One region of the Rhizobium sp. M10 genome, then DNA from elsewhere that is predicted to be linked to it. Evidence: riboswitches for the same ligand, from Rfam matches in the RefSeq annotation. Region 1 holds a riboswitch; each other region holds the start of a gene.

Region 1 (10,382 bases):
AGCCGGCAGGAACCGAAGGCATCGATCATGTCGGTGGCGCAGAGCTTCGGCACCTCGATGCCGGCCTCCATCGAGGCGCGCATGATCGACGTGCCCTCCGGCACGCTGATCTGCTGCCCGTCGATGGTCAGCGTCACCATGGTTTCCGATTTCGAAGCGGGAGTGCCGTAGTCGATTTCATGGATGAGAGACATGGTCGGCCTCCTGTATGGACGTGGAAATGAGCAATTGGGAGGAAGTTAACAGGTGGAAAGTCATCACTCAGCCGCCTCCGCAATCGGCGCCGGCGAAAAATCCTCCGGGAAATGCGTCATCGCGCTCATGACGGGATAGGGCATGAATCCGCCGAGGGCGCAGAGCGAGCCGAATTTCATCGTATTGCAGAGATCGGCCAGCAGCGCCCGGTTCTTCTCCGGCTCGATGCCATGGGCGATCTTGTCGGCCGTCTCGACGCCGCGCGTCGAGCCGATGCGGCAAGGCGTGCACTTGCCGCAGCTTTCGACGGCGCAGAACTCCATGGCGAAACGCGCCTGCTTCAGCATATCGGCGGTGTCGTCGAAGACGACGATGCCGGCATGGCCGATCAGCCCGTCCCGGGCGGCGAAGGATTCGTAATCGAACGGCGTGTCGAACAGGGCCCGCGGGAAATAGGCCCCAAGCGGCCCGCCGACCTGCACGGCCTTGACCGGCCGTCCCGTCGCCGTACCGCCGCCGATCCTGTCGACGATATCGCCGAGCGAAAGACCGAAGGCTGTTTCGTAAAGACCGCCATATCTGATATTGCCGGCGATCTGCAGCGGGATGGTGCCGCGCGAGCGGCCCATGCCGAAATCGCGATAGAAGGCGGCGCCCTTCTCCATGATCACGGGCACGGAAGCGAGCGAGATCACGTTGTTGATGACGGTCGGACAGTCGAACAGTCCCTTATGCGCCGGCAGCGGCGGCTTGGCGCGCACGACGCCGCGCTTGCCTTCGAGGCTGTTCAAAAGGGCCGTCTCCTCGCCGCAGACATAGGCGCCGGCGCCGGTGCGCACTTCGATATCGAAGGCGCGGCCCGAGCCGAGCACCGACGGGCCGAGGATCCCGGCCTGTCGCGCGATGGCGACGGCCTCGCTCATCGCAGCGATCGCATGCGGATATTCCGACCGCGTGTAGACGAAGCCCTTCGTGGCGCCGGTCGCAAGTCCTGATATCGCCATGCCTTCGATCAGCACGAAGGGATCGCCCTCCATGATCATCCGGTCGGCAAAGGTGCCGCTGTCGCCCTCATCGGCATTGCAGACGATATATTTGCGGTCGCCGGCCGCATCGAGAACGGTCTTCCATTTGATGCCCGTGGGGAAACCTGCGCCGCCGCGTCCACGCAGGCCGGAATCGGTGACTTCCTTGACGATTTCGGCGGGCGCCATCGAAACGGCGCGGCGGAGGCCGGCAAGGCCGCCATGCGCCTCGTAATCCGAAAGCGAGAGCGGATCGATGACGCCGCAGCGGGCGAAGGTCAGGCGGGTCTGTTGCTTCAGGAACGGGAGGTCTTCAACCTCCCCGAGACAGAGCGGGTGATCGCCGCCATTGGCAATGCCGGCGTCGAAAAGACCGGACACATCCTTTGCCTTCACCGGTCCGTAGCCGATGCGCTTGCCGGCAAGCTCGACCTCGACCAGCGGCTCCAGCCAGAACATTCCGCGCGAGCCGTTGCGCACGATCTCGGCATCGAGGCCGCGGGCGACGATCTCCTGGGCAATCGCCTTTGCCACCTTTTCGGCCCCGAGCGCCAGCGCAGCGGCATCGCGCGGAACATATATCTTGACTGTCATCGGCGCGCCTCCGCAACGAGTTCCGTCGCCATCTGATCGTCGACCCGGCCATACACCTCGCCATCGAGCATCGCCGACGGGCCGCAGGCGCAGAGCCCGAGGCAGTAGACCGCCTCCAGCGTCACGCTGCCGTCGAGCGTCGTCTGGTGAAAATCGATGCCGAGCAGCGCCTTGATGCGCTCGGCCAGCGCGTCGCCGCCCATCGACTGACAGGCCTCGGCGCGACAGAGCTTCAGCACATGCCGCCCGGCGGGGTGGTCGCGATAATCGTGATAAAAGCTCATCACGCCATGCACCTCGGCGCGCGAAAGGTTCAGTTCCTCCGCGATCACGGGCAGGGCTTGCTGCGGCACATAACCGAATTCCTGCTGAACTTGATGCAGAATGGGAAGCAGCGGCCCTTCAAGGAAGCGAAGGTCGGCGACAATGGAACGCGTGCGTGCTGCGATATCGCCTTCGGCGATATGAATGGTCATAAGGCAGCCCTCCCAGCCGCTGGCTCGTTGCGGAATGGCGCCCTCCCCAGCGAGGCCATCCCACACGCAGCATCTCAAGGAAGCCGGCGACGATCAATAAAGCTATCTTGTGGATTGATAGGTTTTTCCTATCAGAGCTCTTCATCCTGCACGAGCACTCGCGCTTCATGCAGCAAGGCCGACACGAGCGGCGTGAAGGGCTCGCGATAGGGCGCGACGAGGCCGACCAGATGGTGGGCCTCCGGTTCAACGATCGGAATCATGCGGATTTCTATTGGGAATCCAAATGATTTCGCGACATTGCGCGGCATGATGCTTGCCCAGCGCCCGGTTCTGACATGCGAGAACAGCACGATCATCGAATTGGATTCGAGGGTTGGATGCACCGTCGCGCCGGCTTCCGTCAGGTGCCGATTGATGATGCGTCGGTTCTGCATGTCGGCGGTCAATAGACAAAGCCGAAGATCGCCGACCTCCTTCCAGGTCACCTTGTCGCGATCAGACAGCGGGCTGCCCGCAGCCGTGATCAGATGATAGCGCTCGGCATAGAGGGGAACACTGGTGACACGGCCGAGCGGCTCATTTTCAAGGTAGGTGATACCGGCGTCGATCTCGAGATTTTCGAGCATGCTCAGCACCTGCAGCGAATTGCGCGAGACGATCGAGAAGGTCACGCCCGGATGTCGTTCCTGAAAGGGCGTGGTGATGCGCGACAGCATGGCGAGCGCCGTCGGAATGGCGGCGAGGCGAATGTGGCCGGAAAGACCGCGCCGCGCCGCGCGCATTTCCTCGCGCATGGTGCGGGCATCGCCGACGATGCGCCGCGCCCATTCGAGCACGCGCTGCCCCTCCGGCGTCAGCCCCTGAAACCGCGACCCGCGCTGCACCAGCATGACGCCGAGCTGATCCTCCAGCTGGCGGATGGCGGCCGAGAGCGTCGGCTGCGAAATCCCGCATTCCTCCGCAGCGCGGCCGAAATGCTTTTCATTGGCAAGGGCGATGAAGAATTCCAGCTTGTCGATCATCCGGTCTCCCGACCCGGCATGATATCATCCGGATCCAGCCCATCTTCTGCGCGGCAGCCGCCGCGCGACCCGACATGCTTTAACCGCTTTCGGCAGCCGGAAAAAGATCGAACAGCGATTCGAGGAAGGCAAGCACGCTGAGATTGCCGATGCTGTAATAGACCAGCCTGCCCTGACGGCGCGTATTGACCAGCCCTTCGAGCCTCAGACGCGCGAGTTGCTGCGAGACCATTGCCTGTTGTATGCCGAGAATATTCTCGATTTCACCCACTGTCCGCTCCTCATTCGCGAGGATGCAGAGGATGAGAAGTCGGCTCTGATGCGCCAGCGCCTTCAGCAGATCGCTCGCTTCATGGGCTTTTGCAGCGAGTTTGTGCAATTCCTGGCCGGTCATCCCCGGCTCCGGTATAGGCAACGGCATTCGGCATCTCGGAAGGGAAGCAAAAGGTAGATCAGCACAATAGCATATTCGCACAAGCGAATTCGTCAAATGTGATGAAATGCCAAAAAAGGTCCAAGTAAATCAGCAGATAAGCTGACCGCCGTTGATCTCGAGGACTTGGCCCGTAATGTATCCGGAGAGCGAAGAAGACGCCAGGAACAGATAGGCGGGAGCGCAATCCTCGGCCGTGCCGAGCCGTTGCAGGGGAATGGATTTTCGCGTCTGCTCCAGCTTTTCGCGGGAGGAATAGCGCTCATGGAAATCCGTCTCGATCGTTCCCGGCGAGACGCAATTGACCCGGATGCCATCCGGCGCCAGCTCACGGGCAAGCGCCTTGGAATAGGTGGAAACGAAGGCTTTCGAGGCCGAATAGACCGAAGAACCGGGACTGCCGCCAGTCAGCGCTGAAATCGAAACCGTGTTGACGATAGCCGCGCCTTCGGCCGCCTTCAATGCCGGCAACAGCGCCCGGGTCAGCGCCACCACCGACGTCTGGTTCAGCCGCACGATCGCTTCATAATCCGCGTCGGTCAGCGTCGCGGCCGGAAAACGGCCGAGCATGGTGCCGGCATTGTTGACGAGCACATGCACCTTGTCGAAGAAGGCGAGAGCGTCCTCTGCAAATTGCGCAGCGCCGCCGACCGCGGTGAAATCGGCGTTGAGCAACAGCGCCCGTCTTTCCGATTCAGCCGTCAGCAGGAAATCCGGCAGATCCCGTCCCGGTTTGCGCCCGGTATGGACGATCACCTTCGCGCCGCAGTCCAGGAACTGCCGGGCCACCTCGAGGCCGATGCCCCGCCCGGCGCCGGTGACGACGACATTGCGATTTTCGAATAGTCTCGGATGGAACACGAAGCCGTCCTCCTCGCGGACGATGCCGCCGGTTGCGTCATTCGCCCTTAACATATGCGCGCGCCGGCCGAAAGAAAGGCACGCATCGATCTTTCCGCGCAGGAGAGAGCTCCGGGAGGCTCAGCTTTCGTTCCCGCTCTCCAGAAGCCGCGCACCCGGCCCTTCCTCGCCAAGCCGATCGCAGGGATTGCGCAAGGGGCAGCTGTCGATCGACAGACAGCCGCAGCCGATGCAGCCGGTCAGACGGTCTCGCAGCAGGCTGAGCCGTCTGATTCGCTCGTCGAGTTCATTCTTCCAGCGCGCCGACAGCGTCTGCCAGTCAGCAACCGTCGGCGTGCGCCCCTGCGGCAGGGAGGCAAACGCCGTCTGGATTTCCGAAAGCGGAATGCCGACACGTTGCGCCACCTTGATGATGCCGAGCCGGCGAAGCACGTCACGTCCGTAACGCCGCTGATTGCCGCGCGTGCGGATGCTGGAGATCAGCCCCTTGGCCTCATAGAAATGCAATGCCGAGACGGCAAGACCGCTGCGTTCCGCCACTTCGCCGACCGTCAAAAGCCTGCCGAGCGGCGTAACGGTGATCGTATCCATCGCCTCTTGACCTCAATATTAGTTGAGGTTTTATAACGCCTGCTCCCCCGGGCGTAAAGCCCAGGTGCAGGAAGGAGCGACAGTCAGATCACCCGGTCGATAGCGGACTGAAATCATGGCGCCGGCATTTGCCACCCTCGCCACGGCCGCGTCCTGCCGATATATCCGCCTGAGACGAGCTCGGGTTCCGTTCCCGGCAGGTACGGAACCTCGGAAAACACCCGGGCAGGACTCCGCCCGGGTGTTTTTTCGCGTCCGCGGTTCCGTTCCGACCCGGCGGACGGATGTGTGATTTTGCGGTTGCGGTAAGAAAACCCCGATGATAGTTTTCGCTGAAATAACAGGGGAGCTCCGTGTCGCCGGGGCTGAGATGAGAAGCGCAAGCCTCCGGACCCTTCAAAGCTGATCTGGGTAATGCCAGCGGAGCGAGGTTCAGATGTTTTCCGGCGCACAAGTGTCACCCTTTCCGATATCCGGCAGGCTGGCCGGCACCATTCCCGATGTCTTCGACAGGTTTGCGCATCTGCGGCGCCGCGCGACTTTTCAAGCGCGCCAAGGGCGCCGCGGCACTTTGAATCGCTGCATGATTTTGTCCTTGGATCGATTCCGACCTGAAGAATCATGCAGCCGGACGAAAGCCTGAAATCGACGCTGATGACATCGCCACCACCATCGGATTCGCGCCTTGCCGCGCTCGGTGCCGCCCTCTACCGGGCGACCCCCGCCCTGCTCGCCGGTTTTGCTTTTCTGGCCGCATGGGAACTTTATGTCGATCTCTCCGGCATCAAACCGTCCATCCTGCCGGCGCCTTCGCGCATCCTGACCCAGGGCTGGCTGAACCGCGAAGCGTTGATATCAAACACTTGGCCGACGCTCGGCGCCACACTCGGCGGCTTCGCCCTGTCGCTCGCCTTCGCTTTCGTCTCGTCGATCCTGATGGATTTCATGCCCTTCATGCGCCGGGCATTGCTGCCGATCTTCATTGCGAGCCAGACCCTGCCGCTGGTGGCGATCGCGCCCCTCGTCGTCCTCTGGTTCGGTTTCGGCCTGTTGCCGAAGATATTGCTGGTTGCGCTCGTCACCTTCTTCCCGCTGCTCGTCGCTTTGCTGCAGGGTTATGAGGCAACCGACCGCGACATCGCTGAACTCTTGAACTCGATGAAGGCAAGCCGCTGGCGCATTTTCCGCCTGGCCCGGCTTCCCTCCTCGCTGCCCTATTTCTTCGCCGGCCTCAGGATCTCGATCACCTATGCCGTCGTCGGCGCGATCTTTGCCGAATATGCGGGAGCCGCACGCGGCCTCGGCATCTATATCCTCAACGCCAAGAACAATTTCCGGCCGGATCTCGTCCTCGCCGCCGTCGTCGTCAGCGCCGTACTGACACTCTGCCTCTTCGGAGTGACGCTGATGATCGAGCGCCTCGTCATGCCCTGGCAACCGTCCGGGGAGCGCCGCCGATGACCGATGAACTGGTCGAACTGCGCAAGATTTCGAAATCCTTCGACGGCATGCAGGTGCTCGGCGACATTTCGCTCGCTGTCGCAAGCGGCGAGTTCGTCTCGATCGTCGGCCCCTCCGGCTCCGGAAAGTCGACGGTACTCCGACTGCTGACCCAGGCGCTTCGACCCGATTCAGGCGCCTTGCTCTTCAAGGGCGCCCCGCTGGAACAGGCACCGCATTCCTTTGCCTTCATGCCGCAACGCGACGCGCTGATGCCCTGGCGCCGGATCATCGACAATGCCGCACTCGGCCTGGAGGTGGGCGGCATGAGCCGTCGCGCCGCCCGCGCCACCGTGGCGCCGCTGTTCGAGCATTTCGGCCTTGCCGGCTTCGAACACCATTATCCCGCCGAGCTCTCCGGCGGCATGCGCCAGCGCGCCGCGCTGTTGCGCACCGTCGTCCAGAGCCAGGACATGCTGCTGCTCGACGAGCCTTTCGGCGCGCTGGACGCGCTGACGCGCACGCAGATCCAGGAATGGCTGCAGGGCATGTGGACGCAACATCGCTGGACGGCCTTGTTGATCACCCACGACGTTCGCGAGGCGGTGTTCCTCTCCGACCGGATCTACGTGCTATCGGCGCGCCCGGCGCGTATCATCCGCCAATTCCGCGTTCCCCTGCCCCGCCCGAGAAGCATCGCCGATCTCGGCTCGCCGGCGGCCCAGGCGATCGAGACCGAAATCCTGCAAACCCTGCTTCATCCGCTAGAACAGGATGATTTTAGGCCGGTCGGCCTAAATCAGAATCCTGTTCCAATTTAAAGAGTTAGAGCATGATGTCGTCCGAAAACCGCTCACACTTTTCGGCATCATGCTCTAGAGACCTGAGGAGGTCACCATGCTGCTTCTCACCCGTCGACAGACGATCCTCGCCGCCCTGGCGACAAGCCTCGCCGGCCGCACCGCCTTCGCCCAGTCAGCGCCGGCAAAGGTTCGCATTGCGCTCGACTGGACGCCCAACACCAACCATATCGGCATCTATGTCGCCAAGGCGAAGGGCTTCTATGCCGCCGCCGGTCTCGACGTCGAAATTCTACCCTTTACCGACACCAGCGCCGGCACGCTGGTGTCGAACGGGGTCGCCGATTTCGGCATCAGCAGCGAGATCGAGGCCATGACGCAGCGCGCCGGCGGCGGTGACGTGAAGATGGTCTACGGCGTCGTCCAGACCGAAACCGCGCGTCTGATCTATAAGGCCGGACGCGACGACATCAAAAGCCCTAAAGATCTCGACGGCAAGACCTATGGCGGCTTTGGCGGCACCTGGGAGAGCGCTCTGATCTCCGCGATGATCCGCAATGACGGCGGCACGGGCGACGTCAAGACCGTCACCCTCGGCACTTCCGCCTACGAGGCGCTGGACAATGGCTCGGTCGATTTCACGCTGGAGATCTACACCTGGGAAGGCATCGCCGCCGAGCTGGAAAACCGCAAGCTCGGCCGCTTCCACTATTCCGATTATGGCATTCCCGACGAGCAGACGACCGTCATCGTTTCCAGCGACGCCTATCTTGCGGTGAGTCGGGAACACGCCCGCGCCTTCATCCAGGCCACGCGCCAGGGTTATGCCTATTCCGTCGACCATCCTGACGAAGCCTGCGACCTGCTGATTTCCAACAGCAATGGCGCACTGATGAATACGGAACTGGTAAAAGCGTCCCAGAAGGCATTGATCGACGGGCATTTCCTCAAATCCGAGGCCGGCGTGATCGGCACAATCGACCCGGCGAAGGCCGATGCCATCGGCGCCTTCCTGCTCGAGAACGGCATCCTGGTCGATGCGAATGGCGCAGCACTCAAGGAGAAGCCGGACTTTTCCACCTATTATACCAACGAACTCCTCGGCTGAACGCCGCCCCGGCCTTGCCCGCGGCGGCGTTCCGCGGCAAGTTTCGGATCGGGACAGTTTGAGCCGGATCGGGCAGGGTGGGGAATAACATGCGACCACAGGAGAGACTGGCCGGAGCGGACTTTCTGCGCGCGACGGCCTGCCTGCTGGTGCTTGCTCATCATCTCGCGCTCCGGCTGGATATGCGCCGAATTCCCGATGAATTGGCGTCGACGGCGCACATCCTCCGCTTCGGCAATTTCGGCGTCGCCATTTTCTTCGTGCTCAGCGGCTTTCTTCTGGCCCGTCCCTTCTGGCGCGCGCTCGATGACGGCAGCGACATGCCGAGCCTCGGGACCTACGCCATCCGCAGGGCGGCGCGCATCGCCCCCGGCTTCTGGGTCGCCGCCACCGTCAGCTTCGTTGTCAGCCTGACGCTGCTTGCCGCGCCGCTGACACCGGAGCTTGCGCTTCGCTACATCTCCGGAATGCTGTTCATGAGCCAATGGCATTGGCGCACGTTTTTCCCTGTCGAAGCCAACGGACCGCTCTGGTCCATCCCCTTCGAGGTCACCAGCTATGTGCTCCTGCCCGCCTGCTTTCTCCTGCTGTTTCCCCTGCCGCGGCTGCGGCAGCGCCGGTTGCTGGCCCGTTCCGCCTGGCTCTGCGTCATTGCCGTCGTCCTCATTGCCCATCTGGCAATCCTGAGGCTCTTCGCGCTCGACGACATCGAGCGCGGCTGGGCCTATGGCCTGCAGGGCGGGGCGAAGGAATGGATGCCCAATTACAATCCGATCGGCTTCTTCGCGGTCTTCGCGCTCGGCGCGCTTGCCGCCGGCATCGACGTCATGCTGCCTGCAAGGCGCTCCTTCTGGTTCGATGCCGCAGCGCTTCTCGCTTTTGCCATTGCCGGCTACCGCCTCGCCATATCGCCCGGCGGTTCGGCCGAGGCTTACGGCTGGCTCGACATACCTTACGGATTTCCGGTTTTTCCGCTGGCGATCGCAGCCGCGCTCGTATCGCTCTGCCATTCGCATCGCCTGGGCAGGCTGCTCGACAACGCTCCCGTCCGCTACGTCGCCAAGATCTCGTTCGGCATTTATATCTGGCAGGAGATCATCCTGACATTGATCCAGAGACTCGATCCCGGTTCGTTCGGCGCCTCCTCGGACAATGTCGTCACCGGCTGGCTGCAATCCTGCGGGCTGACGGTGGCGCTCGTCCTTCTGGTGGCAAGTCTCAGCTATCACCTGCTTGAACGACCGGCGATCGACTTGGGAAACCGTCTGACATCGCACTCACCCGATCGGGCTACTCCTTTTAAAGTATAATTTCGTTTCCACTTCAACTACAGGCATTAAGGTTAACAGGGAATACTCCCATTTTTGGTGTCTTTAGGGTTAGCAATTTCCTATTTATCCCGATGACAAACCTTACGTGAGCATGTATTTGTCTCCCTACAGTTCAGTATTGCATCTAAACTTACGGGCCTTGCGTAATGAATGCTTTTACTTCGAAGACGAATTCACGCTTCGATCCGTCTCAGCGTCAGATCAAAATCAGGACCCTGGTCATCGCGAACTCCAACATTCGCCAGCCGGAGAGCTTTTCCAATGGCGAAGGAAAGGCGGCGCTGCGACTGGCCGTGAAACGGCTGATCGACATCGTCATCTCGGCCAACGCCCTCCTCGTGCTGGCGCCGCTTTTTCTGGCGATCGCTCTTTTCATCAAGCTCGACGATGGCGGTCCGGTGTTCTTCCGCCAGATCCGCTGGGGGCTGAACGGCCGGAAGATCAACGTCTTCAAATTCCGCTCGATGCGGGCGGAAGCTTGCGATCCCAGCGGCGTCCAGCAG
Region 2 (10,382 bases), on a different contig from region 1:
TCACCGCCTTGTCGCGGCGTCCGGCGAGCGCCTTGCCGACGATTTCTTCGGATCGGCCCAGGCCGTAGGCCGGCGCCGTGTCGATGAGGGTGACGCCGGCATCGAGCGAGGCCTGGATCGCGGCGATGGATTGCGCCTCGTCCGTGCCGCCCCACATCCAGCCGCCGATGGCCCAGGTGCCGAGGCCGACGGCCGAGGCCTTGACGCCGGAGCGGCCGATTTCGCGGGTCAACTGTTCGCCGCTCATGCGGAAAATCCTTCCTCGGATGCGAGTTCAAGAATGCGCGCGCCCGTCGCCTCGTCGGTGACGAGCGTATCGAGGTGGTTGCCGCGCAGGATGCTGAGGATCGGTCCGGCCTTGTTCGGGCCGCTTGCGACGCCGATCTTCGTCGGGATCGAGGCGAATTCCGGCAGCGTCAGCGAAACCAGCGACCGGTTGAGACTGTAGTCGCAGACGCGGCCGTGATCGTCGAGCAAATGGGCGAGCAGTTCGCAGCTGGCGCCCGAACGCTCGATTGCCGCGCGATCGGTGCTGGAGGAAGGGTGCAGGTCGTAATAGCTCGAATCATCGGTCAGGATCGAGCCGATGCCGACCACTGCGACCTTGGCTTCGCGCGCCCGCCGGAAGACGTCGGCGACGGAGCGCATATTGATCAGCATCGACCGCTGCTCGGCGTCATCGGCAAAAAGCGGCGCGTGGATCTGGTAGGAGCGCCCGCCGAGCCGGTCGGCCATCAGCGTCGAGACGTGGTTGACGTCGGTATAGTGTTTGCCCTGCACGCAGCCGGTGGCCGGGATGACCTCGACATCGAAGCGGCGCGGCGCCTGCAGGCCGGCGACGACGGCGCTGACGCCCTTGCCGCCGGTGATGCAGATGGTATCGCCATCGGCGATTTCTTCGAGCAGCAGGCGGGCTGCCGCCTCGCCGACCGCCTGCAGCGCGGTCTGCGGATTGTCGGAGACGGTCGGGACCACGACCGCGCGGCTGATGCCGCCGAGCGCCAGAAGCCGCTCCTCCATATCGACCAGCGGTTCGATCGGCGACTTGATCTTGATTTCGACCAGGCCGAGCTGACGGCCCCGCTTGATGAGACGGTTGACCGTGGCGTGCGAGATTCCGAGCTGATCGGCGATCTGCGCCTGCGTCAGACCTTCCAGAAAATGCAGGACGAGGGCCTGGTGCATCTGGCGGGCGATGACGATTTCTTCGCGCGGGGCTGTCGTCCTGGGTTTCAGTTTGGCGATCGGCATGTCAGGCGGCCTTCCGCTTGTGCAGGAAATGGTCGATGGATACGGCGGCAAGCAAGATGCATCCTTTGATCATGTCCTGCCAATAGACGGAAACATTTAGCAGGATCAGCGACGAGGTGACGAGGGAAAGAAGCGCGATGCCGAGGATGGCCCCGAGGATGGTTCCCGAGCCGCCGTTCAGCGAGGCTCCGCCGATCACCGCGGCGGCGATGATGTTCAGCTCCATGCCGACGCCGAATGTGGGTGTCGCCGCGCCGAAGCGGGACATGTAGATGACGCCGGCGACACCTGCGAGCGTCGAGCAGAGCACCGTCACCCAGAACTTCACCTGGTTCGTCTTGATGCCGGAATAGAGCGCCGCCTTTTCATTGCTGCCGGTGTAGAACACCTTGCGGAAGGCGGTCGCCCGGCGCAGCAGGAAATCGAACAGCATGACGACGGCGACGAAGATCAGGATGACATAGGGAATGCCGTAGAACGTGCCCTGCCCCACCGCCTTGAAGCCGGGAGGCAGCGTGAAGAGCGAGAGCGGCGTGCCCTTGGTGATGATGAGGCAGAGGCCACGCACGATCACCATGCCCGCCAGCGACGTGATGAAGTGGTTGAGCCCGACGACGGTCACGAAGAAACCCATGATGGCGCCGATGGCGCTGCTGGCAAGAATGCCGGCAAGCGAGGCCGTCCACGGATCGAGTCCGGCGAGAAAGAGCGAGCCCGAAAGCACCATCGCGAAGCAGACGACGGAGCCGACCGCAAGGTCGATGCCGCCGACGATGAGCAGGATCGTCATGCCGACGACGACGATGCCTTCCACGGAAAAGCTCATCAGCATCGCGCGGAAATTGCCGAGCGTCAGGAAGTGCGGCGAGGCGAAACTCATGATGATGCCGAGCGCCAGGATGATCGCGATCAGCCCGGCCTCGCGCATCGTGCCGATGCGCTTGAAGGACGACGTCCTGGGCAAGCCTGCCGCCATCGTGTCGATTGCCATTTCCCTCTCTCCCATGTTCTCTTCACGCGGCATGGTCTGCCGCCCTTGCGCTGCCCATGCCGGAAGCAAGGCGGATCACGGCCTCTTCCGACATCTCGTCGGCACCGAGTTCGCCGGCGATGCGTCCCTCGCGGACGACCAGCAGACGGTCGGAAAGGCCGAGCAGCTCCGGCATTTCCGACGAGATGACGATGATGCCGATGCCCGAGCTTGCCAGCTCGCGCAGCAGGCGGTGGATCTCCGCTTTCGCGCCGACATCGATGCCGCGCGTGGGCTCGTCCATCAGAATGACCTTCGGCTTCACCGCGAGCTGCTTGGCGATCGCCACTTTCTGCTGGTTGCCGCCGGAAAGCGATTTCACCGGCGCCTCGATGCCGCTCATGCGCACGGCAAGCCTTCGGGCAAAATCATCTGCTAGCGCGGCCTCCGCGCGGCCATTCAGCAGGCCGACCGAATTGGTGAGCGCCTTCAGATCCAGCACTGATATGTTCTGCGCGATGGACATTTCGAGAAAGACGCCTGACCCCTTGCGGTCCTCGGACAGGTAGACGATGCCGGCTTTCACGGCATCGGAATAGGCGCGGATCGGTCTCACGTCGCCCTGCAGGCGGACGGTTCCCGCCGTGCGCGGCCGCAATCCGCAGATGCCTTCGGCGATTTCCGTGCGGCCGGAGCCGATAAGGCCGCCGATGCCGAGGATCTCGCCCTTGCGCAGGCCGAAGCTGACGTCGTGAAAACGCACCCCGTCACTGATGCCGTCGACCTCGAGAATGATCTCGCCTGACGTTTCGCCGGCACCGAGCTTGTCGGGATAGAGCTGCGTGATTTCGCGGCCGACCATGCGGCGCACCACGTCGTCAGGCGTCACGTCGGCAATGCGGTCGGTGCAGACGTAGCGGCCGTCACGGAACACGGTGACCCGGTCACAGAGGCTGAAGATTTCCGCCATGCGGTGGCTGATATAGATGATCGAAATGCCGTTCGACTTGAGGTCGCGGATGATCGAGAAGAGCTGTTGCGCCTCGGTCTCGGTCAGGGCAGCCGTCGGTTCGTCGAGGATCAGCACGCGGCAGTCGAGCGTCAACGCCTTGGCGATCTCGACGAGCTGCTGACTTGATATCGGTAGGTCGGCAACCTTACGGCGGACATTGATCGCGGCAAGCCGGTTCATCACCGCCTGCGCATCGCGCTCCAGCCCGCGGTAGTTCATGAGCGGCGCCCGGCGACGGTTGGTCGCCGCCATGAACATGTTTTCAGCGACCGTCGCATCCGGGCAGAGCGCGATTTCCTGATGCACCAGGCCGATGCCGAGAGACTGGGCGGCGGCCGGAGAGGAAATGCGCACAGCCTTGCCGTCGACGCGGATTTCGCCTTCGGTCGGCTGCAGCACGCCGGCGATGATGTTCATCAGCGTCGACTTGCCGGCGCCGTTCTCGCCGCAAAGCGCATGGACTTCACCTCGCTCGAGCGTGAAGTCGACATCCGTCAACGCCTTCACCGCCCCGAAATGCTTGGTGACGCCATGAATGGTGAGCATGGGCTCCGCCATCATCTTCCTCCTCTCCGTCTCGGCCATCCGCGCCAGGCGACGCGGATGGCCTGTCGGGGTCTTATTCCTCGATGCCCTTCGTGCCGCGATGCTTCAGGTACTTGTCCCAATAGAAGTCGTCGGCATTTGCCGCGGTCACGATCGAGAGGCCGTTGTCGACGACCGGGATGCTCATCGGGTTGAAGCCCGAGCGCTTGGCGTCGTTCATCGGATCGATCAGTTCCGGGTGCTTGGCGAGCCACAGCAGCATGAAGCCCATGTAACCCTGCATGCCCTGGTTCGGGTTGATCGAGCCGAAGACTTCGCCCGCCTTGATCATGTCGAGGATATTGGCATTGACGTCGGCGCACATGACGAGGACCTTGCCGCCGGTTTCCTTGTTGGCCTGCGCGGCGCCGATCGCCGAATTCGCCTCCGGCATGAAAACCGCCCCGAGGTTCGGGTTGGCCTGGATGAGGCTGGAAAGCCCCTGGTAAGCCTTGGTCGGATCCTGGTTGGATGCGGCGCGGCCGACGAGCTTCATATCCGGCCACTTCTCTTCCATGCGGGCGATGAAGGCGGCGATGCGCTTGTCGTGGTTGTCCTGGCCGGGGTTTTCGAGAACGGCATATTCGCCCTTGCCGCCCATCTTCTCGGCGATCGCATCGGCGGCATAGGTGCCTTCGCGGGTATTGTCCGAGGTGATGAAGGAGACGCGCTTGGAGAGCGGCGAGTCTGCCGCAAAGGTGACGACCGCCGTGCCCTGGCCGATGGCGCGATTGATCGGCTCGATGAACGGGTCGGAGTTCATCGGATGAACGAGAATGCCGGCCGGATTTTGCGCCAGCGCCTGGTCGAAGGTGGCGATCTGCTTGTTGACGTCATATTCCGGTGTGCCGGTATATTCCGTTTCGCAGCCGAGCTGCTGCCCCGCCTGCTTGAACATCTCGTAAACCGGGAACCAGTATTCGACGCCCGAAACCATGACGTTCATGACGTATTTTTCGCCCGGCTTGCAGCGGAACGGGTTCTCCGTAGCAGCGGCGGCGGAGCCGGCGATAAACGTTGCAGCAAAAACCGCCATTGCGGTCGTGGTGAGTAAAGTGCGCAAGAGTCCTCCTTGAGGCCGAAGCCTCTCCCAAAAGCCCGAGGGCGCCGAAAAGCGCCGCTGATCGTGTTGAAGTCCGGACTTCCTCCTCGACGTCCGGTATGGGCAGCTAAGCGTAAAGCTCGAGGACTGTCAATATAATTCACGACATGAAATATATTTCATCGGGATCAGGTGCGGCGTCTCAACCGACAGATCGCCAAGGTGCGGTCGCGGCCAGCCACTGTCGTGTGCGGGCCTCGGGATCCGGATTGCGGGTGATATCGGTGACCACGGCAGCGCTATCGGCGCCGTTTTCCAATACCAGCGGCGCGCGTTCGGCGGTGATCCCGCCAATGGCCACGAGCGGCATTGGTCCGACGCGCCGCCGCCAGGCCGCAAGGCGTTCGACGCCTTGCGGCGCCCATTTCATTTCTTTGAGGATCGTCGGCCAGACCGGCCCAAGGGCAACATAGTCCGGCGCGGCGGCCAGCGCGGTTTCTAGTTCTGATGGATCGTGCGTGGAAAGGCCGAGCTTCAGGCCGGCGCGGCGAATGGCAGCCAGATCGGCCGCCATCAGGTCTTCCTGCCCGAGATGAATGAAATCGCATCCCTCGTCGATCGCCATCCTCCAGTAATCGTTGATGATCAATTGGCAGCCCGCTGCCACGCAGGCGGCTTTCGCACGCCGGATCTGCTCGCGAAGCACCGGCTCCGGCCGGTCCTTGATGCGCAGCTGGACGAGTTTGACGCCGAGCGGCACGAGACGCTCGATCCATTCGGCGCTGTCGACGATGAGATAGAAGGGGTCGAGCGTCATGAGAAGACGGCCTTTCCGATGACGGGAGTGGAAGGAACGGCCATGTCGCGCGGCTCCAGCGGCACGGCGCCATGCGCGAGGCGGCCGGCATCGATGGCAAGTGCGAAGGCCTCGGCCATGGCGGCAGGGTCGCTTGCGCCGGCAACGGCGGTGTTGAGAAGAACGGCGTCGTAACCGTACTCCATGACGGCGGCGGCATGCGACGGGCGGCCGATGCCGGCATCGACGATGAGCGGCACGTCAGGAAAATGTGCTCGGAATGACCGCAGCGCCATCGGGTTCACCGGTCCCATGGCGGAGCCAATCGGCGCGCACCAGGGCATCAGGATGCGGCAGCCGGCCTCGAGCAGCTTTTCGGCGACGACAAGGTCGTCGGTCGTATAGGGGAAGACCTGAAAGCCCTCCCCGGTCAGGATGCGTGCCGCTTCGACAAGGCCGAAGACATCGGGCTGCAGCGTATCGTGATGGCCGATCACTTCGAGCTTGATCCAGTCGGTGCGGAAAACGTCGCGCGCCATCTTCGCCGTCAGCACAGCCTCCTGCACGCTGTGGCACCCGGCCGTATTCGGCAGCACCCGCACGCCGAGCTCGCGGATCAGCTCGAAGAAGGCGCCGCCCGCCTTGCCGCCGGCGGCCTCGCGCCGCAGCGAGACGGTGACAATTTCGGCCTTCGAGCGTCTCACGGCTTCTGCCAGGACGGCGGGCGATGGGTAGCGGGCGGTGCCGAGCAGCAGCCGGGAATGGACCTCGACGTCGTAGAGTTTCAGCATGTCAGCCTCCCTGCATCGGTGAGAGAATTTCAATGCGGTCGCGCTCGCCGAGCACGAAATCGGCGCGATCCTCGCGGTGCACCAGTTCGCCGTTCACCGCGGTTGCGAGCCACCCGCCTTCGTAGTCCAGAGCGAGAAGCAGATCTGCGAGCGTCGCGGCCGCGACCTCCTGTTCCTCGCCATTGATGATGAAGGTCATGACGCCCTCCTTTCCTGAGGTCCTTGTTCTGTGAGAAGACGCCGCGCGACCTCTGCGGCCATGGCCGGCGCCAGCAGAAAGCCGTGGCGGTAGAGGCCGTTGACATGGAGGGTGCGTCCCTCCTGCGTCACGCGCGGCAGATTGTCGGGATAAGCGGGCCGCACGCCTGCGCCGGTTTCCGTAACCCGTGCCTCGCCGAAGGCGGGATGCAAGGCGTAGGCGGCGTTCAGCAATTCCATCAGCGAACGCGCGGTAATCGGGCCGGCATCGTCGCTTTCGATCATCGTCGCCCCGACCATGAAGCGGTTTTTTTCGCGCGGCACGATATAGATCGGGTGGCGCGGATGCAGCAGGCGGACGGGGCGGGAGAGACTGACCTCGCCTGTTTCGATGCAGAGCATCTCGCCTCGAACACCGCGCAATCCAGGCAGCCGGCCGATCTGGGCGGCACCGGTGCAGTCGATTACCCGGTCATAATGGGCAAGATCAGCTTCGCCCGTGACGCCGAGCATGAGACGCATGCGGGCGTCCTCCAACCCTGCGGCCAGGGCGGCGAGCGCCTGCCGTGGATCGAGATGCGCTTCCTGCCGGAAGAACAGCGCCCTGCGGAAGCGGCCGGCGAGATCAGGCTCCAGAGCGGCGATCGCCGCCTCGTCCAGCCATTCCCATCCGCTTGTCCGGCGGGAAAAGCGGTCGAGCTCGCCGGCATCGCGCCCGCCCGCCACGACAAGCGTTCCCCGGCGATTGACATGGCCGGGCAATGCCGCCTCCCACCAATCGGCGGCAAGGCGACCGAGCGTCAGCACCGGCTCCTCCGCACTTTCCCGTTCGCACCACGGCGCCAGCATGCCGCCGGCAAAGCCGGATGCGCCGGCGCCGGCCTTGTCGGCCTGCTCCGCAAGGGTGACGCGGAAGCCGTGGCGATAGAGCTGCCAGGCAACGGTGAGGCCGGCAACGCCGGCCCCTTTGACGAGAACGCGCATGATCATTCTCCGGCGGGAGTTTTCGCGACCTCTGCGACCGGCATGTAGAGATCGCCGCCATCGCGGTACTTGGCCGCCATCGCTTCCAATCCCTCTTTCTGAGCTTCGGCGCGAATGTCGTGGGAAATTCGCATGGAGCAGAATTTCGGGCCGCACATCGAACAGAAATGCGCCACCTTGTGCGCCTCCTTCGGCAGGGTCTCGTCGTGGAAGGAGCGGGCCGTATCCGGGTCGAGGGAGAGGTTGAACTGATCCTCCCAGCGGAATTCGAAGCGCGCGCGCGACAGCGCGTCGTCGCGGATGCGGGCGGCCGGATGTCCCTTGGCGAGATCGGCGGCATGGGCGGCGATCTTGTAGGTGATGACGCCGGTTTTGACGTCGCTGCGGTCGGGCAGCCCCAGATGCTCCTTCGGCGTGACGTAGCAGAGCATGGCCGTGCCGAACCAGCCGATCATGGCGGCGCCGATACCGGAGGTGATGTGATCATAGCCCGGCGCGATGTCGGTCGTCAGCGGTCCGAGCGTATAGAAGGGGGCTTCGCCGCAGACCTTGAGCTGCTTGTCCATATTCTCTTTGATCTTGTGCATCGGCACATGGCCGGGGCCCTCGATCATCACCTGGCAGTCCTTCGCCCAGGCAATCTTGGTCAATTCGCCGAGGGTTTCGAGTTCGGCAAATTGCGCTGCGTCATTGGCGTCCGCGATCGACCCCGGACGCAAACCGTCGCCGAGCGAGAAGGATACGTCATAGGCACGGCAGATGTCGCAGATTTCCTCGAAATGCTCGTAGAGGAAACTCTCCTTGTGGTGATGCAGACACCACTTGGCCATGATCGAGCCGCCGCGTGAGACGATGCCGGTGACGCGATTGACGGTGAGCGGGATATAGGCAAGCCGCACGCCGGCATGGATGGTGAAATAATCGACGCCCTGCTCGGCCTGTTCGATCAGCGTATCCCGATAGGCTTCCCAGGTCAGATCTTCGGCAATGCCGTTCACCTTCTCGAGCGCCTGGTAAAGCGGCACCGTGCCGATCGGAACCGGCGAATTGCGAATGATCCATTCCCGGATGTTGTGAATGTTGCGGCCGGTGGAAAGGTCCATGACCGTGTCGGCGCCCCAGCGGATCGCCCAGACCATCTTCTCCACCTCTTCCGCCATCGACGAGGTGACCGCCGAATTGCCGATATTGGCGTTGATCTTCACCAGGAAATTGCGGCCGATGATCATCGGTTCGGTTTCGGGGTGGTTGATATTGGCGGGGATGATCGCCCTGCCCTCGGCGACTTCCCGCCGCACGAATTCGGGCGTCACGAAATCCGGAACATGCGCGCCGAAGCTCTCGCCGTCGCGCGCGAGCGCCTCCTTCGCGGCCTGCCGGCCGAGGTTTTCGCGGATCGCGATAAACTCCATTTCCGGGGTGATAATGCCGGCACGCGCATAGGCGAGCTGGGTGACGGCGCGTCCGGCCGTTGCCTTTAGCGGCGTGTTGCGAATGGGAAATTCCGGCGTCAGCCGCTCGCCCGTGGCAAAACCATTGTCTTCAGGCTTCACCACCCGGCCTTCATAGGCTTCGACGTCGCCACGCGCCCTGACCCAGGCTTCGCGCAAACGCGGCAGCCCGGCGTCAATGGAAACCATATGGGCCGGATCGGTATAGGGGCCGGAGGAATCATAGACCGTAACCGGCGGCTCGCCGGAGGTCGGGTGAAGGCTGATTTCGCGCATCGGTACGCGCAGATCCGGATAGAGCGTTCCGGGTTTGACGATCTTGGTCGAGGCCGGAAGCGAGCCGGTAGTGACGACGGGAGTAAGCTGGGGTGCAACAATATTCATGGATGAGGCTCCAAGGTTTGACGTTTGGAGACCCAGTTCCAGTGTTGGAATGATGGAAAGACGCCTTGCGCGACAAAGCGAAAATCCGCCCAACAGCCGCAGCGTCCGCACCGTCCCTACGCCAGTATGAACTGGATCAGGTTCAACGGGTCACTGCGCCACAATCGGCAAAGCCGAATCGTCTAGCAGAATCTCAGCCCCTTGCCGGGACACCCCTGGTGAATGGTCGCCATCAAAGACCGCAGCGGCCTTTGTGTCAAGAAGCCCTTTTGCGTTTCAAGGCAGTGGCTGTCGATGCTGGTCGCCGATCGGCTGGTATCGTAGAGTGTGCCGGCGGCCGGACCGGCCCCGGTCGAGCAACATTGATTGTGGATGGGCCGGTTTGCCGGGCCATTTCGCTCGCGCCCCTTGGACGCGTGCTCCATATTCTCATCCTCACGGCCACGTGACAGCGACCGCGCGTTCATCTGTCCGACGGCACCGGCTCATCATTCTGTCGCAACGCGATTTCTGCATTCATGGCTTATCGTTTCGTTCACACTGCCGATCTCCACCTCGACTCTCCGCTGCGGTCGCTGGCGCTTCGCAACGCCGAGCTGGCCGATCTCGTGAGTGACGCCAGCCGGCAGGCGCTGATCGCGATCGTCGACCTTTGCCTCGAGGAGCAGGTCGATGCGCTGGTCATCGCCGGCGATCTCTATGACGGCGAGCAGACGTCGATGAAGACGGCGCGCTTCCTGGCAAGCCAGCTGGAACGGCTGCACCGGGCGGGGATTTGCGTCTTCAAGATCCGCGGCAATCACGATGCGATGTCGAAGATCGCCAGGGAGCTGGTGATGCCCGATACGGTGAGGGTCTTCGGCGGCCACGCCGAGACCGTGGAGGCGACGAAGGGCAGTCTGTCGATCGCGATCCACG
Region 3 (10,382 bases), on a different contig from region 1:
GCAGCGGATTGTCGATCACTCGGGCGGTGCTGCCCCATTCGACGATCTGGCCGGCATACATCACGGCGATGTCCTCGGCGACATAACGGGCGGTGGCGATATCATGGGTGATGTAGAGCAGGCCGAGATTCATCTCCCGCTTCATCTCGTTCAAAAGGTTGAGCACGCCGAGGCGCACCGAGACGTCGAGCATCGAGGTCGGTTCGTCCGCGACGATCACCTCCGGCTTGACGGCAAGGGCGCGGGCGATGTTGACGCGCTGGCGCTGGCCGCCGGAGAGTTCATGCGGATATTTCGGCGCGACGAGATCGGGATCGAGCCTGACGCGCTCCAACAGTTCGCGGATGGTGGCGTCGATATCAGTCCCCTTGATATCAGGGCGATGCAGCTTCAGCGGGCGTCGAAGATGGTGAGCGATGGTGTGGGCGGGATTCAGCGAGGCGAACGGATCCTGGAAGATCATCTGCACCGAGCGGCGGTAGCGGGCGATTTCGGCGGAATTCGCCGTTTCGACCGGCCGGCCTTTGTAGAGGATGCGGCCAGATGTCGGCAGATATTCGCGCATCGCCATGCGGGCGCAAGTGGTCTTGCCGCTGCCGGATTCGCCGACGAGCGCCAGCGCCCGGCCAGCGCGCAGCGAAAAGGAGATCGAGCGGGCAGCATGAACGGCGGACGCGCCGTGGCCGAAGGTCTTTGTCACCGTGTCGAGCGCAAGGATGGCCTCGCTCATAGCCGTACGCCTCCATGAAGTGAGGGGAAGGAGGCCCAGAGCTTCTTCGTGTAATCATGCTCAGGCGTCCGGTAGATCGCCTCGGCGCTGTTCTGCTCCACCAGCCTGCCAGACAGCATGATGCCGATGCGATCGCAGAACTGCACCATCAGCCCGAGATCATGGGTGATGAACAGCACGGAGAAGCCGAAGCTGCGGCGCAGCTCGTTGATCCGCTGCAGGATTTCGCGCTGGACGACGACGTCGAGCGCGGTCGTCGGCTCGTCCATGACGACGAGTTTCGGATCGAGCGCCATGCAGATGGCGATGACGATGCGCTGGCGCATGCCGCCGGAAAACTGATGCGGATAATCGCGCATGCGATCCGGCGCGATGTCAACGAGCGTCAGCATCTCGGCGGTGCGCTCGCGCGCTTGCGTGCGGCTCATGCCTTTATGGGTGCGCAGCAGGTCGTAGAATTGCGCCTCGATGCGCAGCACCGGGTTCAGCGAATTCATGGCGCTCTGGAAAACCATCGCGACCTCGCGCCAGCGGAAGGCGGCAAGCGCCCGCTGGTCGAGATCGAGTACGTCGCGGCCGTCGAGCAGGATGCGGCTCTCCTGGCGGATCAGCGCCGGCGGCTTGTGCAGGCGGCTGATGGCGAAGGCGATGGTGCTCTTGCCGCAGCCGGATTCGCCGGCAAGCCCGAAGACCTCGCCGGGCGCGACGTCGAAATTGACGTCGTCGACGGCGCGGAAATCCTTCTCTTCGCCGATATAATCGATGGTGAGGTTCCTCACCGAAAGCAGCGGTTGCGTCATAGGCGGCCCTCCCCGGAACGGACGAGCAGCGACCAGCGCTTCAGATGATTGCCGGTGCGCAGCCGCGGATTGGCGATCTCGTCGACGGCGAAATTCAGGAGCGACATGCCGATGCCGAGGAGGGCGAGCGCGAAGCAGGGGGTGAGAATATCCCACCAGGCGCCGACCGAAAGGGCCGAAACCTTCTGCGCGTTGTAGAGCATGGTGCCCCAGGAGATCGCCCGGGGATCGCCGAGGCCGAGGAATTCCAGCGTCGCCTCGGTGATGATCGCGAAGATGACGCTGCCGATGAAATTGATGCCGACGATGGAGATCACATTGGGGAAGATCTCGAATGTCATGATCCGCCATTGCGGCTCGCCCATCATCTCGGCGGATTTGACGAAATCCTTCTGCTTGACCGAGAGCGTCTCGGCGCGGGTGACGCGGGCGCCCCAGGCCCAGGAGGTGGCGCCGAGGATCAGGGCGATGACGACGGGGCTTGCCTGGCCGATGAAGGCGGCGAGCACCAGCAGCAGCGGCAGGTTGGGAACGACCAGCACCATATTGGTGAAGAAGCTGATGACCTCGTCGGTCTTGCCGCCGCGATAGCCGGAGATGATGCCGAGCGCGGTGCCGGCAAGGGTGATCAACAAGCCGGCGCCGAAGCCGACGGCCAGCGAGGTGCGGGCGCCGTAGATCAGCCGGGCAAAAACATCCTGGCCGATGCGGGTGGTGCCGAGAATATGGTCGAAGGACGGCGGCTGGTGCGGCCGCCCGGTGCGGGCGGCGGGGTCGTATTGGGTCAGCAGCGGCGCTGCGATCGCGACGATGACGATGAAGGCGATGATGACGAGGCCGGTGAGCGCCTTGCGGTTTCGAAGCAGGGTCTTCATCTCACGCTCCCTTCAGCCGCGGGTCGAGCATGACGTAGCTGACGTCGACGATGAAATTGGCGATCAGCATGGTCGCCGTCATGATCAGCAGCTGGCCCTGGATGACGGGATAGTCGCGGGCGAGGATCGCCTGGTAGAGAATGTTGCCGAGGCCGGGATAGTTGTAGACGACCTCCGTCACCAGCGAGCCGCCGAGAATGGTGCCGATGGCGATGGCAAGGCTGGAGACGGTCGGCAGCAGGGCGTTGCGCGCCGCATACCAGAGCATCACATGCCGGTCGGACAGGCCCTTGGCGCGGGCCATGACGATATAGTCCTCGCCGAGCAGGTTGATCATGTTGTTGCGCATGGTGACGGTGAAGCCGCCGATCAGCACGGTGCAGAGCGTCACCATCGGCAGGATGCCGTGATAGGCGACGCTGCCGAGATACTGCAGGCTGAAGGCCGGATCGAGCGACGGGTCGGCGGCATAGCCGTTCGGGAACCAGCCGAGCGTGAAGCCGAAGATGAAGAGAACGATCAGCGAGGTGACGACGGCCGGCACCGAGGTGGCGAAGATCGCGCCGACGGAGACGACGACATCGAACCTGCTGCCGCGGCGCCAGGCGGCGAGGATGCCGAGCAAGGTGCCGAGCGCAAAGCTGACGATCGTCGCCGTCCCCATCAGGGCGACGGTCCAGACCAGGGCATGGCCGAGCACCGAGGTGACCGGCAGCGGGAAATACTTGATCGAGCGGCCGAGATCGCCCGTGAAGATGCTGCCGAGATAGGTGAGATATTGCTGCCAGAGCGGCCCATCGACGAAGCCGAAGGTCAGCTTCAGCGCCTGCAGGCTTTCCGGCGGCAATTCGGTGCCGGCGCTCGAAAACATGATCTGCACCGGATCGCCCGGCATCAGCCGCGGCAGGAAGAAATTGATCGTCGCTGCCGCGATGAAGGCTGCCATGTAGAAGACGAGGCGGCGAAGCAGAAAAGCCATGGGAACTCCGTCGTAACGGGAGCGGCGTTGGAATCGCCGCTCCCGGGTCAATGCCTTTACTTGGTCGGCTCCAGCGCGAGCAGGTTCAAGAGGCGTGCCGGGTTCGTCCGCGAGATCGACGGATTGACGAAGGGGTTCTCCTTGGTCGACCAGCCGGTGAAGCGCTTGGTGTTGTACTGATACCAGTTCGGATTGTTGAAGACCGGAATGACAGGCATGTTTTCGGCGACGATGCGCTGTGCCTTGTTCATCGCTTCCTTCTGCTTGGCGAGATCGGCGGTATGGGTGAACTCGGTGACGAGTTTCTCGACCTCAGGATTGAACCAGCGCTGCGCGGTAAAGCGCGTCTTGCCCTTGTCCGAAGCGCTGAAGGCGCGCTTGTAGGGGTAGTAGGGCGAGGCCGAGGCCGGCAGGCTGTTGATCGCCGCATCGAAGCTGCCGTTGATGAGGTTGCCGGTCCAGACCGCTTCCTCGGGCGTTTCGATCTTGGCGTCGATGCCGACCGCTTGCATGCCTTCGACGGCGATGTTGACGGTGTCGACCCAGTCGGTCCAGGAGTTCGGGACAATGATCGAGAAGGAGATCTTGCTGCCGTCGGGATTGTCGCGGAAGCCGTCGCCGTCCTTGTCCTTGTAGCCGGTCTCGTCGAGCAGCGCCTTGGCGGCGTCGGCGTCATAGGTAGCGAACTTGCCGAAGTCGGCCTTGACCGACGGATCCGCCCAGCTCTTGTAAAGCTCGCCCATCAGGCCGGGATCTTCGTTCAGCGTCGGATAGCCGTAGCCGGCGACGTCGATCATCGTCTTGCGGTCGAGCGCCATCGACACGGCACGGCGGAATTTCAGGTCGTTGAAGGCCTTCTTGTTGTTCTCGTTCGCGGTTTCCAGGTTGAACAGAAAGGCGACCATGCTGCTCGGCGAATACCAGTAGTGGAAATGCGCCGGGTCCTTGGAGACATAAACATTGTCGATATCCGGAATGAAGGAGACGCCCCAGTCGAGCGTGCCGTCGGCCGTTGCCGTCAGGATCTGATTGTTGTCGGCAAGCTGTGGGAAGCGAATGCAATCGACCTTCAGATGGTCGTTGTCCCAATAGTGCGGGTTGCGGCACTGGTCATAGGTCTGGCCGGTAAAGCGCGGTACCTCGGTCAGCGGGCCGCTGCCGACCGGGTTCTCGTTGGCAAAGGTGACGGGATCGGCGACGTCCTTCCAGACATGTTCGGGAACGATCGGCAGCTGCGAGATCTGCTCGGCGGCAAGCGAGCTCGGATTGGCGAGCGTGAAGCGCACCGTCTCTCCGTCGACGGCTTGGACGTCGGTGACGAAGGTCCAGATGCTGACGAAATCGAGCGCCGGGAATTTCTTCAAGTAGTCATAGGTGAACTTGACGTCGGCTGCGGTCAGCGGCTTGCCGTCCGACCATTTCAGGTTCGGGCGCAGCTTGAAATCGATGCTCTTCAGATCGTCGGAGAGTTTGAAGCTTTCGGCCAGGCGATAGACCGGCTTGTTGCTGTCGAAGCGATTGAAGATGACCAGCGGCTCGTAGATGAAATCGAGCGTCGATTGGCGCGCCGAGGTCTGGTTGAACGGATTGAAGTTGCGCACCCAGGTCGTCGCCGGTTCGATATTGGCCGTCAGGATCGTTTGCGCCATGGCGGAGCCCGAAAGCAGTGTCAGGGCGGCGGCTGCGAGAAGATATTTTTTCATGTTCTATTCCCCTTTTTCTTATGCGGTGAGAGATGGCGCGCCGGTCAGGAGACCGAGGCGCTGGCAAACATGTCTTCGACTTGGCGGTGGGCGGCGCGGACGTCGACCTTGAGATTGCCGAGGCGGGCCTTGCCGGCGGCGATGCGTTTGAGCGCGGCGTCCGTCAGCGGCCGGGCGGTTCTGGCGGCGGCTTCGCTTTCCCTGACGTCGCCATGGCTGTGGAGCGCGATGTCGAAGCCCGCATCGAGAACTTGGCTCACGCGCTCCGGCAGCGTGCCCGAGAGCGATTCCATGAAGATGCAGTCGGAGATCAGCACGCCGTCATAGCCAAGATCGTTACGGATCACGTCGTGCATGATTGGCGAGACGGAGGCCGGCAATTCCCTATCGTAGGCGGGGTAGACGACATGGGCGACCATGGCCCAGGGCGTATCCTTCAATGCGACGAAGGGCTTGAAATCGGTGGCAGCGAGCGTCTCGCGGCTGGCGTCGACCACCGGACGCTCCTTGTGCGAGTCGAGCGTCGCCCGGCCATGGCCGGGAATATGCTTCATCACAGGCATGTTGCCGGTCTCGAGCAGGCCGTCGACCACCTCGCGGCCGAGAGCGGCGATGACATCGGGATCCGGGCCGAAGGAGCGGGCGCCGATGACCGCGCTCGTCGTCTCGAAGACGAGGTCGAGAACGGGCGAGCAGCCGCTGGAAAGACCGAGTTCCGTCATCATCGCGCCCATCGCCTGGGAGGAAAGGCGCAGCGCTTTTCTGCCGAGCTCGAAATCGCGGCGCGCTAGTTCGGCAAACTGGCCGAAGCTGCGGAAGAGCGGCCAGGGGCCGGCATCGAGGTGCTGGACGCGGCCGCCCTCCTGGTCGGTGAAGACCGGGGCGTCGTCGCGGCCGACGGCTTGCCGGAAGCGTTCGATCAGCCGCTTGGTCTGCTCCGGCTCGCGCTGATTGCGCCGGCCGACGAAGAGGCCGAGCGGATTGGTCTCGCGAAACAGCGCGAATTCATCATCCGAAATCACGGGATTGGGAAGGCCGACGAAAAGGGCGAGCGGGGTCGAGGACAATTCTGGTGCTCCGGTATCAGATGGTCATGTCGGCATGCTTCTCAGCATGCCTTCGTAGATGCCCTTGTCGGGGGCGGGGATGGTGATTGCGCCTGCGGTCTTGGCGTAGAAATCGACCGGGCCGGCATCGCCGATAAAGGCATAGGCATGGCCAAGCGTCTTCATGGTCTGAAGGCAGGCGGAAAACAGCGCGAGCCCGATACCCTTGCCGCGGGCTTCAGGATCGACTCCGGTCGGGCCGAAGAAGCCGCGCGCCGTCGTGTCGTAGCAGGCAAAGCCTAGCAGCTCACGGCCGTCGACGGCGATCAGGCAGGCAACGGGCTGGCGGGAGAAGGCGACCGAGACCTCGCTTGCCCAGTTCTCGCTGAACCGTTCGCGAACCCAATCGACGACGAGATGCAGTTCCGGGGGGAGGGCCGGGCGGATGGAGACACCGATATGATCGGCTTTCCGATTCAGATCGGCAAGCTTTGTGGAGTATAGACTCACAAGCAGGTCTGGCACCGGTCATTCCTCCTCATATTCCGTTATTGCGGAATATATCCCCTTTTAATGTCATAGACTTGGCTATCTGGCTGAGCTTGTCAACTGCGTTTTTCAAATGGCGCGACGCTGCTCGCCCCGATGCTCCCGCTCAAAAGCAAGCTGGTTGCCGAACGCAAAAACGGCCCGGGGAGGGCCGGGCCTGACAAAGTGGGCAACTTCTCTTTCGTAATGCTCGGCATAAGGCCACGGCCGTTCAGTTGACGTCCGTTGGCTGCCCCTCACCCTAACCCTCTCCCCGTAAGAACGGGGAGAGGGGACGTGCCCCGCGAAAAGTTTGGGGAACGGAGAGGTTGCAGCATATCCCCTTCGCCCCGTTTACGGGGAGAGGTGCCGGCAGGCGGATGAGGGGCGGCAGCCCTCAGTACCCGTCTTTCCAAAGCGCATGAAAATGGTGCACCGGGCCGTGGCCGGAGCCGACGGTGAGGCTGCCTGAAGCCGCAACCGCGCCGGCGAGATAATCCTTGGCGATGGCGACCGCCTCCGGCACCGAGGCGCCCTTGGCAAGCTCGGCCGCCAGCGCGCTCGACAGCGTGCAGCCGGTGCCGTGGGTGTTCTTGGTCGGCACGCGTCGGGCTTCGAACCAGTGCAGGCCGTCGGCCGCGGCAAGCACGTCGGGGCTTTCCTCGCTGTCGAGGTGACCGCCCTTGACCAGTACGGCGGCCGGGCCGAGCGCGCGCAGCTGCTCGGCCTGCGCCGCCATCTCGGCGCGGTTTGTCGCGACCGGCTGGTGCAGCAGGGCGGCGGCCTCAGGCAGGTTCGGGGTCAGCAGCGTCGCCAGCGGCAGCAGCCGGCGGGTAAGCACATCGATGGCTTCGGGCGCCAGCAGGGCGGCACCGCCCTTGGCGATCATCACGGGATCGATGACGATGGGGATGCCGCGCCGATCGGCGAGCGCTCCAGCAACGGCTTCTGCGATGCCGGCATTGGCGATCATGCCGATCTTGACGGCATCGACACGCACATCGGCAAAGACGGCGTTGATCTGATCGGCAACGAATGCAGGCGGCACCAGATGCACGCCGGTGACGCCTTGGGTGTTTTGCGCCGTCAGCGCGGTCAGCACTGCCATGCCGTAGACGCCGCGGGCGGAAAAGGCCTTGAGATCGGCCTGGATGCCGGCGCCGCCCGAGGGATCGGAGCCGGCGATGGAGAGGACGTTGCGGATCATGCACGGACCTTTCGGATTTCAGCGGCGATGCGGCGCGTCGCCGCTTCCGGATCCGGCGTGCCCGAGATGGCGGAGACGACGGCAAGCCCGCTTGCGCCTGCGGCAAAGACGGCGGCCACATGGTCCGCCTTGAGGCCGCCGATCGCAACCGAGGGCACCGGCGAGGCCGCCACCAGCTTGGCAAGACCGTCAAAGCCGATCGGCTGCTTGTGGTTGGCCTTGGTCGGGGTCGCAAACACCGGGCCGACGCCGGTATAGTCGACGACATCGGGATCGACGGCAGCGGCAAGCGCTTCGGTTTCGACCGACAGGCCGAGGATCATCCCGGGACCGATCATCGCCCGCGCGCTCACCGCATCCATGTCCTCCTGGCCGATATGCAGACCGTCGGCGCCGATGGCGATCGCCGCCTCGACATCGTCGTTGACGATGAGGCGGGCGCCGGTGCCATCAAGCGCCTGTTTCAAGGCGCGTCCGGTCGTAATCATCCCGGCCGTGCCGGCATGTTTGTCGCGCAGCTGCACCATCGTCGCGCCGCCGGCAACGGCAAGACGCGCGGTCTCGACCATGCCGATCCCGGCGCAGAGATCGGGATCGAGGACGAGATAGAGCGAAAGGTCGAAACTCTTCATGCCGCCGATATCCTTGCCCGGGCATCGAGCGTTTCGGCATCGAGCGCGTTCAACGCGTCGAGGAAGCGCCATGCGAAGGAGCCGGGACCGGCCGCACCGAGCGCTGCCTCCTCGCCCGCGATGGCGAAGGTTGCGAGGGCGGCGACCGTCGCGCCGAACAGATCCTCGGGCACGGTGGCGGCAAAGGCGCCGACGAGGCAGGTGAGCGAGCAGCCAAGCGCGGTGACCTGCGGCATCAAGGCCGATCCGCCTGTGATGCGCACCGCCCGCTCGCCGTCGGTGACGAAATCGACGGCACCGGTGACGGCGACAATCGCCTGCTGCCGCGCGGCCAGCCATCGCGCCGAACCTTCGGCCTGCTCGACCGGATCGCGGCTGTCGACTCCCTGGCCGCGGCTCTCGCCGCCGGCAAGCGCGATGATCTCGGAAGCGTTGCCGCGGATGATCGTGGGTTTGAGCGCCAGCAGAGCAGCGACCGCATCGCGGCGAAAGGCAGTGGCATAATGGGCGACCGGATCGAGCACCCAGGGTTTGCCGGCCGAGGTCGCCGCCTTCGCCGCCGCCTGCATGCCGTCGATCCATTGCGTCGACAGCGTGCCGATATTGACGGTCAGCGCGCTCGCGATGACGGCGAACTCGCCGGCTTCCTCAGCCGCATGCACCATGGCCGGCGAGGCGCCCGCGGCCAGGAGAACATTGGCGGCGATGTTCATCGCGACATAATTGGTGATGCACTGAACGAGCGGCGGCTTCTCGCGCATCGCCTTCAGCATGGCTCCTGGTGTGCTCCTGGTCTGCATGTGGCCCCTTTCAGGCGGGGGCGAGCACGGGGTCATTCGTGCGGCGGACCGCGACCCCGAGCGACTCCCTCCGCCGGCATTATCCGGTTCAGGTTCGAAGGGTGCTTCTCAGCCCGCCTGTCGACGAACGCCCCTGTCTCTCATCGGGTTCTTTTTCGCAGAGAACGGGGCGGATGTCATCCCGAAAATGACAGTCCTGCGACGGCGCGGCGCGTGAAGTCCGCTGCGGACACGCTATCATCCTCGACGGCCAGGCCCGGGCTTTACGGGGGCCGAGAGCTTGCCGCCGATTCGGGTCTTGATCAGGTTTTCCCGAATACGGCCCACGGATTCCGTCCCAGGCTGCATTGGCCGCCGCCTTTTCACCATTCGGTTGTCCTTTCCCTTCCGAGAAGAACAGTCGCAGCAACCCGCGGGTGTGACGAATTTCTGAAATACATCTCAGTATTCGTAGGCGGCATCGAGGATAAAGCCGGCGCCTTGGAATGTCTTTTCTTCAAAATGAGTACGGCTCATCTTTCGCAGATTTTTCTGGATGGCCGCCGATGCGGAATTATTCATCCTATCCGATTATACGCCTGATTTTCAATAAAAACGAGCAGGTGACCAGCTTCGCGTAAGTTGCGCATCGTCTCATGTCCGTCGCCAAGCGGTTTTATTCGAATTTCGGAATCTGTTGGCGATTTCGTTGCGAATGGGGTCTCGGGCAAACTGAGCGTAATCTCCCAGAACGCGAAATAAATACCTAACGCAAACTTTACCGTGCTGACACGTTAAGGTTGACCAAATTGCGGATTGTAGCGATATGACTTCCAACCAAAATAAAATCTTCCTGAAGTTGCATTTTAAATGAAGAAATTTTTGAAAAGCGGCATGAAGCGGGTCCTTTGGACGATCGCCCCCATTCTGATATCGATCGCCTGCACGAGCCCATCCTTTTCGCAATCTCCTGATGGTCAAGAACCGGAACAGGCGCCGGCGCAACCTGCGCCGGCGATAAAATCGCAGAAATTCGACGACTGGTATTATCGCTGCACGGGTTCGGCAGGCACCGAGGCCTGCGAAGTCGCTCAGGTGGCGCA

What was found. A riboswitch is a leader RNA that binds a small molecule or an ion and turns the genes downstream of it on or off. The one in region 1 is predicted to bind thiamine pyrophosphate.
Region 2: another riboswitch for thiamine pyrophosphate. It lies ahead of thiC (phosphomethylpyrimidine synthase ThiC); the one in region 1 lies ahead of CO671_RS11325 (ABC transporter permease).
Region 3: another riboswitch for thiamine pyrophosphate. It lies ahead of thiM (hydroxyethylthiazole kinase); the one in region 1 lies ahead of CO671_RS11325 (ABC transporter permease).

What each region holds. Positions count from the first base shown of each region.
Region 1 is NZ_NWTA01000005.1:361,728-372,109, reverse strand. Features, by position in the region: gene fdhF (formate dehydrogenase subunit alpha) at 1-194, opposite strand, end outside; gene CO671_RS11355 (NADH-quinone oxidoreductase subunit NuoF) at 258-1,814, opposite strand; gene CO671_RS11350 (formate dehydrogenase subunit gamma) at 1,811-2,290, opposite strand; gene CO671_RS11345 (LysR family transcriptional regulator) at 2,422-3,315, opposite strand; gene CO671_RS11340 (metalloregulator ArsR/SmtB family transcription factor) at 3,395-3,736, opposite strand; gene CO671_RS11335 (SDR family oxidoreductase) at 3,839-4,609, opposite strand; gene soxR (redox-sensitive transcriptional activator SoxR) at 4,730-5,200, opposite strand; TPP riboswitch at 5,533-5,646, shown strand; gene CO671_RS11325 (ABC transporter permease) at 5,855-6,661, shown strand; partial or broken gene CO671_RS11320 (ABC transporter ATP-binding protein) at 6,658-7,469, shown strand; gene CO671_RS11315 (ABC transporter substrate-binding protein) at 7,538-8,548, shown strand; gene CO671_RS11310 (acyltransferase) at 8,638-9,858, shown strand; gene CO671_RS11305 (sugar transferase) at 10,026-10,382, shown strand, end outside.
Region 2 is NZ_NWTA01000013.1:180,889-191,270, reverse strand. Features, by position in the region: gene CO671_RS21500 (aldo/keto reductase) at 1-247, opposite strand, end outside; gene CO671_RS21495 (sugar-binding transcriptional regulator) at 244-1,251, opposite strand; gene CO671_RS21490 (ABC transporter permease) at 1,253-2,242, opposite strand; gene CO671_RS21485 (sugar ABC transporter ATP-binding protein) at 2,265-3,791, opposite strand; gene CO671_RS21480 (substrate-binding domain-containing protein) at 3,853-4,881, opposite strand; gene CO671_RS21475 (thiamine phosphate synthase) at 5,063-5,677, opposite strand; gene CO671_RS21470 (thiazole synthase) at 5,674-6,447, opposite strand; gene thiS (sulfur carrier protein ThiS) at 6,449-6,646, opposite strand; gene thiO (glycine oxidase ThiO) at 6,643-7,629, opposite strand; gene thiC (phosphomethylpyrimidine synthase ThiC) at 7,632-9,464, opposite strand; TPP riboswitch at 9,560-9,691, opposite strand; gene CO671_RS21450 (DNA repair exonuclease) at 9,983-10,382, shown strand, end outside.
Region 3 is NZ_NWTA01000024.1:49,631-60,012, forward strand. Features, by position in the region: gene CO671_RS27455 (ATP-binding cassette domain-containing protein) at 1-730, opposite strand, end outside; gene CO671_RS27460 (ABC transporter ATP-binding protein) at 727-1,530, opposite strand; gene CO671_RS27465 (ABC transporter permease) at 1,527-2,405, opposite strand; gene CO671_RS27470 (ABC transporter permease) at 2,407-3,384, opposite strand; gene CO671_RS27475 (ABC transporter substrate-binding protein) at 3,441-5,087, opposite strand; gene CO671_RS27480 (glycoside hydrolase family 3 N-terminal domain-containing protein) at 5,132-6,154, opposite strand; gene CO671_RS27485 (GNAT family N-acetyltransferase) at 6,179-6,658, opposite strand; gene thiD (bifunctional hydroxymethylpyrimidine kinase/phosphomethylpyrimidine kinase) at 7,059-7,868, opposite strand; gene thiE (thiamine phosphate synthase) at 7,865-8,500, opposite strand; gene thiM (hydroxyethylthiazole kinase) at 8,497-9,300, opposite strand; TPP riboswitch at 9,349-9,445, opposite strand; gene CO671_RS27505 (invasion associated locus B family protein) at 10,150-10,382, shown strand, end outside.